Linked DNA regions of Streptomyces venezuelae. The main gene of each other region encodes a partner of the protein of the gene in region 2 in a complex. Links are inferred from orthologs where the notes say so. Each region holds a gene or a part of one and is shown on either strand. Other genes may lie near its edges. The genes, in order: rpsG and tig.

Evidence for each region.
Region 1: the proteins of tig (region 2) and rpsG are in contact, whole or in part, in a crystal structure (PDB 3GTY), measured with the Thermotoga maritima proteins. The link is inferred for Streptomyces venezuelae from one-to-one orthologs. Residues at the interface, in WP_004081061.1 of Thermotoga maritima: Glu122, Val124, Val129, Leu130, Tyr133, Glu188, Gly259, Ile262, Tyr263, Glu266, Ser270, Glu273, Gln274, Glu277, Arg308, Gln311, Ile312, Ser315, Tyr316, Glu325, Arg329, Arg336, Leu363, Phe366, Trp367, Arg373, Leu377, Arg381, Leu384, Glu387; in WP_004081843.1 of Thermotoga maritima: Lys34, Lys52, Lys55, Glu59, Arg62, Gln63, Glu66, Asn67, Lys69, Val71, Arg95, Ala109, Lys110, Lys111, Gly112, Arg113, Pro114, Glu117, Glu121, Ile124, Ala125, Tyr127, Asn128, Asn129, Thr130, Gly131, Lys135, Asp139, Arg142, Met143.

Annotation. Positions count from the first base shown.
Region 1 is NZ_CP029192.1:3,742,478-3,749,278, forward strand. The notes cover bases 4,033-6,801. They hold rpsG (30S ribosomal protein S7), read right to left. Parts: upstream 5,768-6,801; coding sequence 5,297-5,767; downstream 4,033-5,296. Other genes in these bases: fusA (elongation factor G), read right to left, coding at 4,033-5,257; rpsL (30S ribosomal protein S12), read right to left, coding at 5,770-6,141; DEJ48_RS15920 (DNA-directed RNA polymerase subunit beta'), read right to left, coding at 6,678-6,801. In the rest of the region: rpsJ (30S ribosomal protein S10), read right to left, coding at 1-79; tuf (elongation factor Tu), read right to left, coding at 1,794-2,987; more of fusA, read right to left, coding at 3,131-4,032.
Region 2 is NZ_CP029192.1:5,909,677-5,916,706, reverse strand. Bases 2,793-5,790 are described here. They hold tig (trigger factor), read right to left. Parts: upstream 4,981-5,790; coding sequence 3,604-4,980; downstream 2,793-3,603. Other genes in these bases: DEJ48_RS25890 (hypothetical protein), read right to left, coding at 5,452-5,646; DEJ48_RS25910 (ATP-dependent Clp protease proteolytic subunit), read right to left, coding at 2,793-3,177. In the rest of the region: DEJ48_RS25925 (hypothetical protein), read left to right, coding at 1-279; ATP-dependent Clp protease ATP-binding subunit ClpX, read right to left, coding at 361-1,647; DEJ48_RS25915 (ATP-dependent Clp protease proteolytic subunit), read right to left, coding at 1,815-2,510; more of DEJ48_RS25910, read right to left, coding at 2,572-2,792; DEJ48_RS25885 (acyltransferase family protein), read left to right, coding at 6,200-7,030. UniProt on the Bacillus subtilis protein: Involved in protein export. Acts as a chaperone by maintaining the newly synthesized protein in an open conformation. Functions as a peptidyl-prolyl cis-trans isomerase.

The DNA.
Region 1 (6,801 bases), 2.2 Mb from region 2 along the record:
CGACGATCTTCTTCGCCGAGGAGTCGATGACCTCGTGGTCGTAGGCCTTGAGCCGGATGCGGATCTTCTGTCCCGCCATGGCTACTTAGTAGTCCTTCGTCTCGAACGCTCTGGCCCCCGGAAGGTCCTTTTTTCTACTTCCTCCGACCCACGCGGTCGGGCGTGTCGCAGTCCCGCTCACACAGTTCTCCCGAAGGAGTTCCCTGCTAGGGGCTGCGGCCCTGAACGACCGCGGGTCCGGGGGAAGAAACCCACCGGGCGCCTGGTTGAGCCACCGCACCGCACTTCCCGGAAGATTCCCGTACGTCCGCCAAAGCGCTGCCGTTCGGATCCTCGCGGACCCTGGGGCAGATAAGGCGACGAGTACTGTGGGACTCGCTTCCGGTCCTCCCGGCGGGAGGCGCGCAGCATCGGCACTCAACCGAGCAACCAGGACAGTCTGCCATACGGGGCACGTGTGGTGCCAATCGAGCCGAAGAGAGTACCCCCTGGGTGACGGAGATCAAACCCGGGGCGGGTGCGGCGCGCCGGTGATCCATTCGGCAGGGTGGGCCGCGTGAGCGCTGCAACCACCCCCGGCCCCGCTTCCTCCCACGGAAGTAAATCAACCCGCGCTTCGCGGAGGACCCGGCCTTCTCGCACGTGAGCGGCCCCGCCGAGTACGCGGACGGGGCGACCCGCCCCGTCCGGTACGTGGCCGTCGCGGACGACGGCGGCACCGTCACCACGTACGTGTGGGCGTGCGACGAGGACGACGCGGCGGGCTGGATCGTACGCGCGGACGCCGGAACCGCGGCGCGGAACGACACCCGGTGGATGACGCGGCTGCGCCGCGCGAAGGCCGCCGGCCTGGCCCCCGAGACGGCTCTGACCACCCTGCTCCGGGAGCCCTCCGCCCTCCCCGGCTCGCTCTCCACCGCCCCGAGCCTGAAGGCCCTGTACGACCTGGCGGACCAGCCCTACCGACGCTCCGTGTGGAGGTCGTCCCGCGCGGCCCTCCTGGGCCTGGCGATCGGCGACGTGATGGGCCGCCCCCTCTCCGCCCTCCCGCAGCAGGTCCACCACGTGTGCCGTCAGGTCGCTCGCCGCCAAGGCCGTGGGGTGGGCGTGCGTGAGGGCTGCCTGTAGTTGGGCGATTCCCGAGCGTTGATCGGGGGTCAGGTACGGGGCCACGCCCACCGTCGCCGCTCGTACCACCGCCGCGCACCGCTGCGAACCGGCCCACCTGCTGGCGGAGCTGCGTCTGCACGTATCGACGTCCCGGTCCACGTACTACACGGACTGGCTGGGCGATCTGGCACCCCGGGCCGAGCGGGCGGCGTTCATCGCGGCGGGCTGGGACGAGTGCGCGGCGACGCCGGACGCGGTGGAGGCGGCGCTGGGGACCGGCGCGGAGCCCGGAGCCGCGGGGTGGGTGCGGCGTGGACGGCGGAGCGGGTGCTGGGCGCCGCGCTGTACGCCTTCCTGGCCTCGGAGGCCCACCCTCGCCACGCCCTGCGCCGGGCATCCCACACATCGGGCGCGTCGGCGGCGACGGCGGCTCTCGCGGGAGCGTTCGCGGGGGCGCACCGGGGCCCCTCGGGGTGGCCTCCGGAGTGGGTGGAGGCCGTGAAGTACGGGGAGCGGCTCTCCAGGCCTTGGGCAGCCGGTGGGACCGCGCCTGACCTGCCCGGCCCGGACAGGCGAAAGAGCCCGTACGACCGAAGTCGTACGGGCTCTTCCGTTACTGCCACTGCGATGCGCTCAGTTCAGAGCGACCGGGTTGCCCCGATCCGCAAGCAAGTCGGGAGGACTTACTTGTTGATCTTGGTGACCTGGCCGGCGCCGACGGTCCGGCCACCCTCACGGATGGCGAACTTCAGGCCCTCTTCCATCGCGACGGGCTGGATGAGCTCAACGGTCATCTCAGTGTTGTCGCCCGGCATGACCATCTCGGTGCCCTCGGGGAGGGTCACGACGCCGGTCACGTCGGTGGTGCGGAAGTAGAACTGCGGGCGGTAGTTGTTGAAGAACGGGGTGTGACGGCCACCCTCGTCCTTCGACAGGATGTAGGCCTGGGCCTCGAACTCGGTGTGCGGCGTGACCGAACCGGGCTTGATGATGACCTGGCCGCGCTCGACGTCCTCGCGCTTGATGCCACGGAGGAGCAGACCGACGTTCTCACCGGCCTGGCCCTCGTCGAGCAGCTTGCGGAACATCTCGATGCCGGTGACCGTGGTGGTGGTCTTCTCGGTCTTGATGCCGATGATGTCGACGGTCTCGTTGACCTTGAGGACACCACGCTCGATACGACCGGTGACGACGGTGCCACGACCGGTGATCGTGAAGACGTCCTCGATCGGCATCAGGAACGGCTTGTCGACGTCACGCTCGGGCTCCGGGATGGCGGAGTCGACGGCGTTCATGAGCTCGAGGACGGAGTTGCCCCACTCCTTGTCGCCCTCGAGCGCCTTGAGCGCCGAGACCTTGACGACCGGAACGTCGTCGCCCGGGAACTCGTACTCGGAGAGGAGCTCACGGACCTCGAGCTCGACGAGCTCCAGGATCTCCTCGTCGTCCACCATGTCGGCCTTGTTCAGGGCGACAACGATGTACGGAACGCCGACCTGGCGGGCCAGGAGCACGTGCTCCTTGGTCTGCGGCATCGGGCCGTCGGTGGCGGCAACCACGAGGATCGCGCCGTCCATCTGCGCGGCACCCGTGATCATGTTCTTGATGTAGTCCGCGTGACCGGGGCAGTCGACGTGGGCGTAGTGACGCGCCTCGGTCTGGTACTCGACGTGCGCGATGGAGATCGTGATACCGCGCTGGCGCTCCTCGGGAGCCTTGTCGATCTGGTCGAAGGCCGAGGCCTCGTTCAGGTCGGGGTACGCGTCGTGCAGCACCTTGGTAATGGCGGCCGTGAGGGTCGTCTTACCGTGGTCAATGTGACCGATGGTGCCGATGTTGACGTGCGGCTTAGTCCGCTCGAACTTCGCCTTCGCCACTGGGTCCTCCTGTGGAGTGGTTCTGTACGCCTTGCTTCATCGGCGCCAGGTGATCTTTGCTGGGAAGCCAGCCGCCGGGGTTCTTGCCCTGGGGTTCGAACCCCGGCGGATGGTGTCAAGCCTAAAGCGTGAACTCGGGTGAGTTACTCGCCCTTGGCCTTCGCGATGATCTCCTCGGCGACGTTCCGCGGAACCTCGGCGTAGGAGTCGAACTGCATTGAGTAGCTTGCGCGACCCGACGTCTTGCTGCGGAGGTCTCCGACGTAGCCGAACATCTCCGAGAGGGGCACGAGGCCCTTCACGACGCGAGCGCCGCTGCGCTCCTCCATGGCCTGGATCTGGCCACGGCGGGAGTTGATGTCACCGATGACATCGCCCATGTAGTCCTCGGGCGTGGTGACCTCGACGGCCATCATCGGCTCGAGCAGCACGGGGGACGCCTTGCGCGCGGCCTCCTTGAAGGCCTGCGAACCGGCGATCTTGAAGGCGAGCTCCGAGGAGTCGACCTCGTGGTAGGCACCGTCGAGAAGCGTGACGCGGACGCCCGTCATCTCGTAGCCCGCGAGGATGCCGAACTGCATGGCTTCCTGCGCACCGGCGTCGACCGACGGGATGTACTCCCGCGGGATGCGGCCACCGGTGACCTTGTTCACGAACTCGTACGACGCGTCGCCGTCCGTGATCGGCTCGATCGCGATCTGCACCTTGGCGAACTGACCGGTACCACCGGTCTGCTTCTTGTGGGTGTAGTCCACGCGCTCGACGGTCTTGCGGATCGTCTCGCGGTACGCGACCTGCGGCTTGCCGACGTTCGCCTCGACGCGGAACTCGCGCTTCATGCGGTCGACGAGCACCTCGAGGTGAAGCTCGCCCATACCACCGATGATGGTCTGGCCGGTCTCCTCGTCCGAGTGGACCTGGAAGGAGGGGTCCTCCTCCGAGAGGCGCTGGATGGCGACACCCAGCTTCTCCTGGTCGCCCTTGGACTTCGGCTCGATGGCGACCTGGATGACCGGCGCCGGGAAGTCCATGGACTCCAGGATCACCGGCTGCTTGTCGTCACAGAGCGTCTCACCCGTGGTGGTCTGCTTCAGACCCATGACGGCGACGATGTCACCGGCGCCCACCGACGCGATCTCCTCACGCTTGTTCGCGTGCATGCGGTAGATCTTGCCGATGCGCTCCTTCTTGCCCTTGACGGAGTTCAGCACCGCGGTGCCGGCCTCCAGGCGACCGGAGTAGATCCGGACGAAGGTGAGCTTGCCGAGGTGCGGGTCGCTCGCGATCTTGAACGCGAGAGCCGACAGCGGCTCCTCGTCGGACGGCTTGCGCTTGACGACCGTCTCCGGGTCCTTGACGTCGTGGCCCTCGATGGCCTCGACGTCCAGGGGGGACGGCAGGTAGCGCACGACGGCGTCGAGCAGGGGCTGAACGCCCTTGTTCTTGAACGCGGTGCCGCAGAACACGGGGGTGACGGTGGTGTCGCCGCCCTTGCCGGAGGCGATGGTGATGCGACGGATCGCCGCGTACAGCTGCTCCTCGGTGGGCTCCTGGCCCTCGAGGTACAGCTCCATCATCTGCTCGTCGTTCTCCGCGACGGCCTCGAGGAGCTTGCCGCGGTACTCCTCGGCAGCCTCGGTGTGCGTGGCGGGGATGTCGACGATGTCGTAGGCCTCGCCCATCTTGGTCTCTGCGGACCAGACGAAGGCCTTCATGGTGACGAGGTCGACGACGCCCTGGAAGTCAGCCTCTGCGCCGATGGGCAGCTGCATGACGATCGGGGTCGCACCGAGGCGGTCGACGATCATGTCGACGCAGCGGTGGAACTCGGCACCCGTACGGTCGAGCTTGTTGACGAAGCAGATGCGCGGGACGCCGTAGCGGTCCGCCTGACGCCACACGGTCTCGGACTGGGGCTCAACACCGGCGACGCCGTCGAACACCGTCACGGCACCGTCGAGCACGCGGAGCGAACGCTCCACCTCGACGGTGAAGTCGACGTGGCCCGGGGTGTCGATGATGTTGATCGTGTGATCGACGTCGTTCAGCGGCCAGTGACAGGTGGTGGCAGCAGAGGTGATCGTGATGCCACGCTCCTGCTCCTGCTCCATCCAGTCCATCGTCGCGGCGCCGTCGTGGACCTCACCGATCTTGTACGACACACCGGTGTAGAACAGGATCCGCTCGGTGGTCGTCGTCTTGCCCGCGTCGATGTGGGCCATGATGCCGATGTTGCGCACCTTGGCCAGGTCAAGTGAAGTGGTAGCCATGTCGGCTCAGTCTTCTCTCGGTCTCGATGGGGGTAGCGACTACCAGCGGTAGTGCGCGAAGGCCTTGTTGGACTCGGCCATCTTGTGGGTGTCCTCGCGCTTCTTCACAGCGGCACCGAGGCCGTTGGAGGCGTCGAGGAGCTCGTTGAGCAGACGCTCGGTCATGGTCTTCTCGCGACGGGCGCGGGAGTAACCGACGAGCCAGCGCAGGGCGAGCGTGTTCGCACGGCCCGGCTTGACCTCGATCGGGACCTGGTAGGTCGCGCCACCGACACGGCGGGACTTGACCTCGAGGGTCGGCTTGATGTTCTCGAGCGCGCGCTTCAGCGTGATGACCGGGTCGTTGCCGGTCTTCTCGCGCAGGCCCTCCATGGCGCCGTACACGATGCGCTCGGCGGTGGAGCGCTTGCCGTTCAGCAGCACCTTGTTGATGAGGGAGGTCACCAGAGGAGAACCGTAGACCGGGTCGATGATGACCGGGCGCTTCGGGGCGGGGCCCTTACGAGGCATTCTTACTTCTCCTTCTTGGCGCCGTAGCGGCTGCGGGCCTGCTTGCGGTTCTTGACACCCTGGGTGTCGAGGGAACCGCGGATGATCTTGTAACGAACACCAGGCAGGTCCTTCACACGGCCACCACGCACGAGCACGATGGAGTGCTCCTGCAGGTTGTGCCCCTCACCCGGAATGTAAGCGGTGACCTCGATCCCGCTGGTCAGACGCACACGCGCGACCTTACGCAGGGCCGAGTTCGGCTTCTTCGGGGTGGTCGTGAACACACGCGTGCAGACGCCACGGCGCTGGGGCGAACCCTCGAGTGCGGGCGTCTTGTTCTTCTCGACCTTGTCCTGCCGGCCCTTACGGACCAGCTGCTGGATCGTAGGCACTACTTCTCCGGTTTCTGTGTGCCGAATAGTAAAGCTAACCCGGAACTTCGCCGACCCACGCGGTCGGGTGTGTCGAATGCTGCAGACTCCCGCCGCAAGGCGGAAAGGGGCGCAGATTACGGTGGCCGTTCTCGGACTCCCGCAGCGGTTGATGACACGCGCGCGAGCCCAGGCACACCCCAGGCACAAGGTCTGAGCGTACCTACCTCATCGAGTCTGGTCAAAACAAATGCAGTCCAGCGCGACACGCCGGACATCTAAAGATCAAACCGGCCGCGCGAAATCCTTGATCGATTGCCCATCCGCGTGATCCTGCGATTACGGCGAGCGCTCTTTCCGCACGAGGATCCGGGGCGAACGGCAGAAACGGCACGCGCCTCAGAGGCGCCAGGACGGCCACTCCCGGCATGAGGTCACACCCTGCCCCCACGGGCGCACGACGCGGCCGCCCACGGCCCGTGGACCGGCCCGGAGGAACGCCGAAGGGCGGTCACCCCGTACGAAACGGGGTGACCGCCCTTCAACAGACGTGGGTCCTACTGGTTGTACGGCCCGTAGTCGTAGTCCTCCAGCGGCACAGCCTGCCCGGAGCCCGTGCCGAACGGCGAGTAGTCGATGTCGTCGTAGCCGACGGCCGAGTACATCGCGGCCTTGGCCTCC
Region 2 (7,030 bases):
AGCTCGGACACGGGCAAGCTCGTCGGCAGCCCCAAGGACTTCAGCACGAAGGACACCATCCTCAAGTGCCAGGAGTCCGTGATGGAGAACAGCAACGGCGGCGGCACGTCCTCGGGCCCCAAGGAGATCCGCATGCCGGTCTGCGTCTGGGGCGACCACAGCACGATCGGCGTCGTGGTGCCCCTCGCGGTCGCCGACGCCATGGCGGGCAAGGTCTCCCTGGACGATGCCTCTGACACCACGCTCCGCGCCCGCAAGGCCCTCCGCGTCAAGGCCTGACGCGACGGCCCGCACCACCGCGACGAAAAGGGGCGCCCGGCGATCGAAATCGCCGGGCGCCCCTTCGCGCGTATGTGCTGCCTACGCGGACTTCTGCTCCCCCGCACCGCCACCGCGCGCGTCGCGCGGCACCAGCGTCGGGTTGACGTTCGAGCGGACGACGTCCGCCGTGATGACGACGCGGGCCACGTCCTTGCGGGACGGCACCTCGTACATCACCGACTGGAGGACTTCCTCCATGATGGCGCGCAGGCCGCGCGCGCCGGTCTGCCGCAGGATCGCCTGGTCCGCGATGGCCTCCAGGGCCTCACGCTCGAACTCCAGCTCCACACCGTCGAGTTCGAACAGGCGCTGGTACTGCTTCACCAGCGCGTTGCGCGGCTCGACGAGGATCTGGAGCAGGGCCTCGCGGTCGAGGTTGTGGACCGAGGTGATCACGGGGAGGCGGCCGATGAACTCGGGGATCATCCCGAACTTCACCAGGTCCTCCGGCATGATGTCCTCGAACTGGTCCTTCTCCTCCATCTCGCGCTTCGAGCGGATGGTGGCGCCGAAGCCGATGCCCTTCGCGCCCGCCCGCGACTCGATGATCTTCTCGAGGCCGGCGAAGGCGCCGCCCACGATGAAGAGCACGTTCGTCGTGTCGATCTGGATGAACTCCTGGTGCGGGTGCTTGCGGCCGCCCTGCGGGGGCACCGACGCCGTCGTGCCCTCCAGGATCTTCAGGAGCGCCTGCTGGACGCCCTCGCCGCTGACATCGCGCGTGATCGAGGGGTTCTCGCTCTTGCGGGCCACCTTGTCGATCTCGTCGATGTAGATGATCCCGGTCTCGGCCTTCTTGACGTCGTAGTCGGCCGCCTGGATCAGCTTCAGGAGGATGTTCTCGACGTCCTCGCCGACATAGCCCGCCTCCGTCAGCGCCGTCGCGTCCGCGATGGCGAACGGAACGTTCAGCATCCGCGCGAGTGTCTGCGCGAGGAGCGTCTTGCCGGAGCCGGTCGGGCCGAGCAGCAGGATGTTGGACTTCGCGAGTTCGATCGCGTCGTCACGGCCCTGCGCGCCGCCGTTCTCGCCTGCCTGGACCCGCTTGTAGTGGTTGTACACCGCTACCGAGAGGGCCTTCTTCGCGGGCTCCTGGCCCACGACGTAGCCCTCAAGGAATTCGTAGATCTCGCGAGGCTTGGGGAGTTCCTCCCAGCGCACCTCGCTCGTCTCCGCGAGCTCTTCCTCGATGATCTCGTTACAGAGGTCGATGCACTCGTCGCAGATGTACACACCGGGGCCTGCGATGAGCTTCTTGACCTGCTTCTGACTCTTTCCGCAGAACGAGCACTTGAGCAGATCGCCGCCGTCACCGATGCGTGCCACGAGGTGCTTCCCCTTCGCCTGGGAGACGCCACGTTCAGCGGCTCCTGGTGCCTCATATCCGACGGTACCTTGCCGGGACCCCCGTTCGGGCCCCCCTTGGCACGGTTCGCTTCGACGTGAGTCGTACGCAAACCATGCCAAGGAGCGGCAGATGCTACAGCTCTGCGTCAGGCGACCGAGGAATTGTTCATCTTCCGGGTGGAGATGATCTGGTCGACCAGGCCGTACGAGAGCGCGTCCTCGGCCGTGAGGATCTTGTCGCGCTCGATGTCGTCGCGGATCTTCTCGATCGGCGTCGTGGAGTGCTTGGCCAGCATCTCCTCCAGCTGCGAACGCATCCGGAGGATCTCGTTGGCGGCGATCTCCAGGTCGGAGACCTGGCCGCGGCCGGTCTCGCTGTAGGGCTGGTGGATCAGGACGCGCGCGTTCGGGAGCGCCATGCGCTTGCCCGGCGTACCGGCCGCGAGGAGCACGGCGGCGGCGGACGCGGCCTGGCCCATGCAGACGGTCTGCACGTCGGGCTTCACGAACTGCATCGTGTCGTAGATCGCCGTGAGGGCGGTGAAGGAACCACCCGGGCTGTTGATGTAGATCGAGATGTCGCGGTCCGGGTCCATCGACTCCAGGCACAGGAGCTGCGCCATGACGTCGTTGGCGGAGGCGTCGTCGATCTGCACGCCGAGGAAGATCACGCGCTCCTCGAAGAGCTTCGCGTACGGGTCGTACTCACGCACGCCCTGCGAGGTGCGCTCGACGAAGCGCGGAATCACGTAACGCGACTCGGCGCCGGTGCCGGTGAACTCGGCCTGGCCGCTCTCGGCCAGTGCACGGTCGTAGAGGCCGCGACCGGGAAAGTTGTTCATCTCTGGTTCTCCTGAGAAGCGAGGGGCTTAGGTGTCGGCTGCGGGGCGCTGAGCACGGGGCTCAGGCTCCGGTGCCGCCCCCGCCCGGCATGCCTGCGGCGCTGGACATGATGTCGTCGATGAGGCCGTACTCCTTGGCCTCCTGCGGGTCGAACCAGCGGTCGCGGTCCGAGTCGCGCGTGACCTGCTCCACGGTCTGGCCGGTGTGGTGCGCCGTGAGCTCGGCCATCTTCTTCTTGGTCAGCAGCAGCCGCTCGGCGTGGATCTTGATGTCCGACGCGGAGCCCGCGAGACCCGCGGACGGCTGGTGGATCAGGATCTCGGCGTTCGGCAGCGCGAAGCGCTTGCCGGGCGTGCCCGCGCTGAGCAGGAACTGGCCCATGGAGGCGGCCATGCCCATCGCGATCGTCACCACGTCGTTCTTGATGTACTGCATGGTGTCGTAGATCGCCATGCCGGCCGTGATCGAGCCGCCGGGGCTGTTGATGTAGAGGTAGATGTCCTTGTCCGGGTCGGAGGCAAGGAGCAGCAGCTGTGCGGTGATCTTGTTGGCAATGTCGTCGTCGACCGGCTGGCCGAGGAAGATGATCCGCTCGCCGAGCAGCCGGTTGTAGACCTGGTCGCCGAGGCCACCACCGATGGAGGGGTCGCCGGCGGCGGAGGGCATCAGATTCGTCACGTATCCACCTGCTCGTCTTACGACGGCGCCGGGCCGTCTCACGTCTTCAGCTGGGGCCTGGGGCACCCGCGTGCGGAGCCGCTCCGGGGCGGCTCCGGGGACTCCCCTGCCCTCGTATTCATGGACCCTAACGCGCGGGGTCCCTCCGGGAATCCCGGAGACGGAACTGTTCGCTGTGAGCGCAGGTTCTGGCGGGGCGCCTCGAACGGTGCCGGTCGTGCCCCGTAAGGGGCGCGGGGAACCGCGCGGCCAGCGCCCGCCGGGCCGCAGGCGCGTCTGCCGCGGCAGGGGCCCATGGCGGGTGCGGCTGGTACCTGGTTGCTCGCGCAGTTCCCCGAGCCCCTGAACGGCACCGGGGCCCCCGGGACCGTTAAGTCCTGGGAGCCCCGATCTACGTTCAGCCGAGCGCAGCGATCACGCCTCGGTCTTCTCCTCGGCGGCGTCGGAGGTCGCCTCGACGGTCTCGGCCGTCTCGTCCTCGTCGTCCTCGAGGTCGACGACCTCACCGTTCGTGTCCTTGACCGTCGCCGCCTCGACGACGACCGCGAGGGCCTTGCCGCGGGCGACCTCGCCGACGAGCATCGGGACCTGGCCGCCCTCGACGACGGCCTGGGCGAACTGGTCGGGGGACATGCCGGAGGACTGCGCGCGACGCATGAGGTGCTCGGTGAGCTCCTCCTGGTTCACGTTCAGCTTCTCCTTGTTGACGAGCTCGTCGAGGACGAACTGCGTCTTGATGCCCTTCTCGGCCTGCTCCTTGGTCTCGGCGTCGAACTCCTCGCGGGACTTGCCCTGGATCTCCAGGTACTTGTCCAGGTCGAGGCCCATCTGGCCGAGCTGGTGGTGCTCGAGGTTGTGCGTGCGGGTCTGGATCTCGTCCGCGAGGAGCTTCTCGGGGACGGGGACCTCGACCAGCTCGAGCAGCTTCTCCAGGACGCGCTCCTGGGCCTGCGTCGCCTGGTCGTACTGCTTCATGTTCTCGAGGCGCTTGCGGCTGTCGGCCTTCAGCTCGTCGAGGGTGTCGAACTCGGAGGCGAGCTGCGCGAAGTCGTCGTCCAGGGACGGCAGTTCACGGGCGGCGACCTGGGTGACCTTGACGGTGACCTCGGACTCCTTGCCGGCGGCCGAGCCGCCCTTGAGCTCGGAGGTGAAGGTGGCCTCGCCACCGGCCTCCAGGCCCTTCACGGCGTCGTCGATGCCCTCGAGGAGCTCGCCGGAACCGATCGTGTAGGAGACGCCGGACGCGACGCCGTCCTCCAGGACCTCGCCCTCGACCTTGGCCTCCAGGTCGATCGTCACGACGTCGCCGTCCTCGGCGGCACGCTCGACCGGCGAGGTGGAGGCGAAGCGCTCGCGCAGCTCCTCCACGGCCTTGTCGACGTCCTCGTCGCTGACCTCGATCGCGTCGACCTCGACCTCGATGCCGGAGTAGTCCGGGATCTCGATCGCGGGACGGATGTCGACCTCAGCGGTGAAGTTGAGGGTCTCGTTGTCCTTCAGCTCGGTGATGTCCACCTCGGGCTGGCCCAGGACGTTGAGCTCGGCCTCGTTGACGGCCTCGGTGTAGAACTTCGGGAGCGCGTCGTTGACGGCCTCTTCGAGGACGGCGCCACGGCCGAACCGCTGGTCGATGACGCGGGCCGGGATCTTGCCCTTGCGGAAGCCCTTCACCGTGACCTGCTGGTTGATCTTCTTGTAGGCCGCGTCGAGGCTGTCCTTGAGCTCCTCGAAGGGCACCTCAACAGTGAGCCGAACCCGGGTCGGGTTCAGGGTCTCCACGGCGCTCTTCACGGTTCGGTCTCCTTGGGGCTGACTTCTTGGGATTCTGCCCGGCTCAGAGACACACGGGCACACAGCTTGCATAGTAACGGCAAGCAGGAGCCGAGCCACAATGCGATCTTGTGAGGGGGATTTCGGTGGTCGGGGTGGCGGGATTTGAACCCACGGCCTTCCGCTCCCAAAGCGGACGCGCTACCAAGCTGCGCCACACCCCGTCGGTGCGACACGTAGGGTACATGCCCGCAGGCAGTGCGGCTCCCGGTCGAACGGGGCCGGTTCCGGGGGGTGGGTGCGGCGAGGGGCCGGGCTCCGCTACGATGCCTGTCGTGCCGCGGCTTCCGCTCGTGGCGCGAACTGTGCGGGCGTAGCTCAATGGTAGAGCCCTAGTCTTCCAAACTAGCTACGCGGGTTCGATTCCCGTCGCCCGCTCTCACACGGAAACCCCAGGCCGGGACGGCCTGGGGTTTCCGCGTTCCCGGCCGTTCAGAAGCTGATCGAGTTGATCGTCTCCGCCACTTCGTTCAGGAAACGGTTTATGGAAGGCGCCATACCCGTGGAGGCGAGGAAGAAGCCGAAGAGCACCGCGACGATCGCGGGCCCCGCTTTGAGCGACCCCCCGCGGATCAGCACCACGAGGATGATCGCCAACAGCAGTACCACTGACAGCGAAATGGCCACACTGATCACACCCTAGGTCGGTCGCTCTCCCGGCCCGGGGGGTACGACCCCGCACACCCCCGCCACGGACCATCGTGCCACCAACAGGCCTCCTCTATGCGGCCGGTGACGCAACGTCGGCCCACACCTGTCGGCCCTCGCCCGCAAGGGCGCCCAGGGGGCGCATGGGCAGCGCACCGTCGTACAGCATTTCGAGTATCGGAAGTCATCGGAATTCGACGTGATCGTTGCCACCGCCACACACGACGTTCGCAGGAAATTCGAATTGTCACGGAGGGCACATCCGGCAGGCGCCGAGAGAGCGCGTTATGCACCATTTAAACCGGATGAGTAGTGACGTAACGGACAGAACCAGTCGCGAACCATCACATCTCTTTGTCGACCATCGGGATTAACCGACGTGATTGCAGGAGATTGAGTCGAGAGAAGTGACGGGGGTTTTACGAATACACGGGGGCGACGCTAGGGTGCCTCAGATGTTCCACGCTGCCACCATCCCCGTAGGCGCAGTGCGGTCCCGGGTCGTCTCGCCGAGCTCTTGGTGGGAGGGCCTGTGACCAACTCGGTGCACCCGCACGGACGCCACCGGGCGCCCCTCCCACCGGCCCAGGTGCCGGCGGCCGGAGTCCCCACTCCCCGCGCCCCCCACCCGCCCCCGCAGGCCGCCCCCACCGCTCCCCCCACCCCGGCAGGCCGCAGCACCGCCCAGAGCGGGCCGAAGCCCGCCAAGCAGCGCGACGCGTTCTTCGACAACGCCAAGTACCTGGCGATCGTCCTCGTGGCGATGGCCCACGCATGGGAACCGCTGACCGATCACAGTCGTACCGCCGAAGCGCTGTACATGACCGTCTACACCTTCCACATGCCGGCCTTCATCGTGATCTCCGGCTACTTCTCGCGCAGTTTCGACATGCGGGCCGACCGCCTCAAGCGGCTCGTGACCGGTGTCGGCGTGCCGTACGTCCTCTTCGAGATCGCGTACACCCTCTTCAAGCGCTGGGCGGACGACGATCCCGGCCAGCCCATCAGCCTGCTCGACCCCTGGTACCTCACCTGGTTCCTGGTCGCGCTCTTCGTGTGGCGGCTCACCGTGCCGCTGTGGAAGATCGTGCGCTGGCCGGTGCCGCTCGCACTGGCCATCGCCACGCTCGCCGTGATCTCACCCGACATCGGCGACGACCTCGACCTGCAGCGCGTCCTGCAGTTCCTGCCGTTCTTCGTGCTCGGCCTCTTCATGAAGCCCGAGTACTTCCAGCTGGTGCGCCGCCGCGAGGTGCGTCTGCTGTCGATCCCGGTCTTCGCCAGCGCGCTGCTCCTCGCGTACTGGGCGGCTCCCCGGATGACGTCGGCCTGGTTCTACCGCCGGGACAGCGCCCAGGAGCTG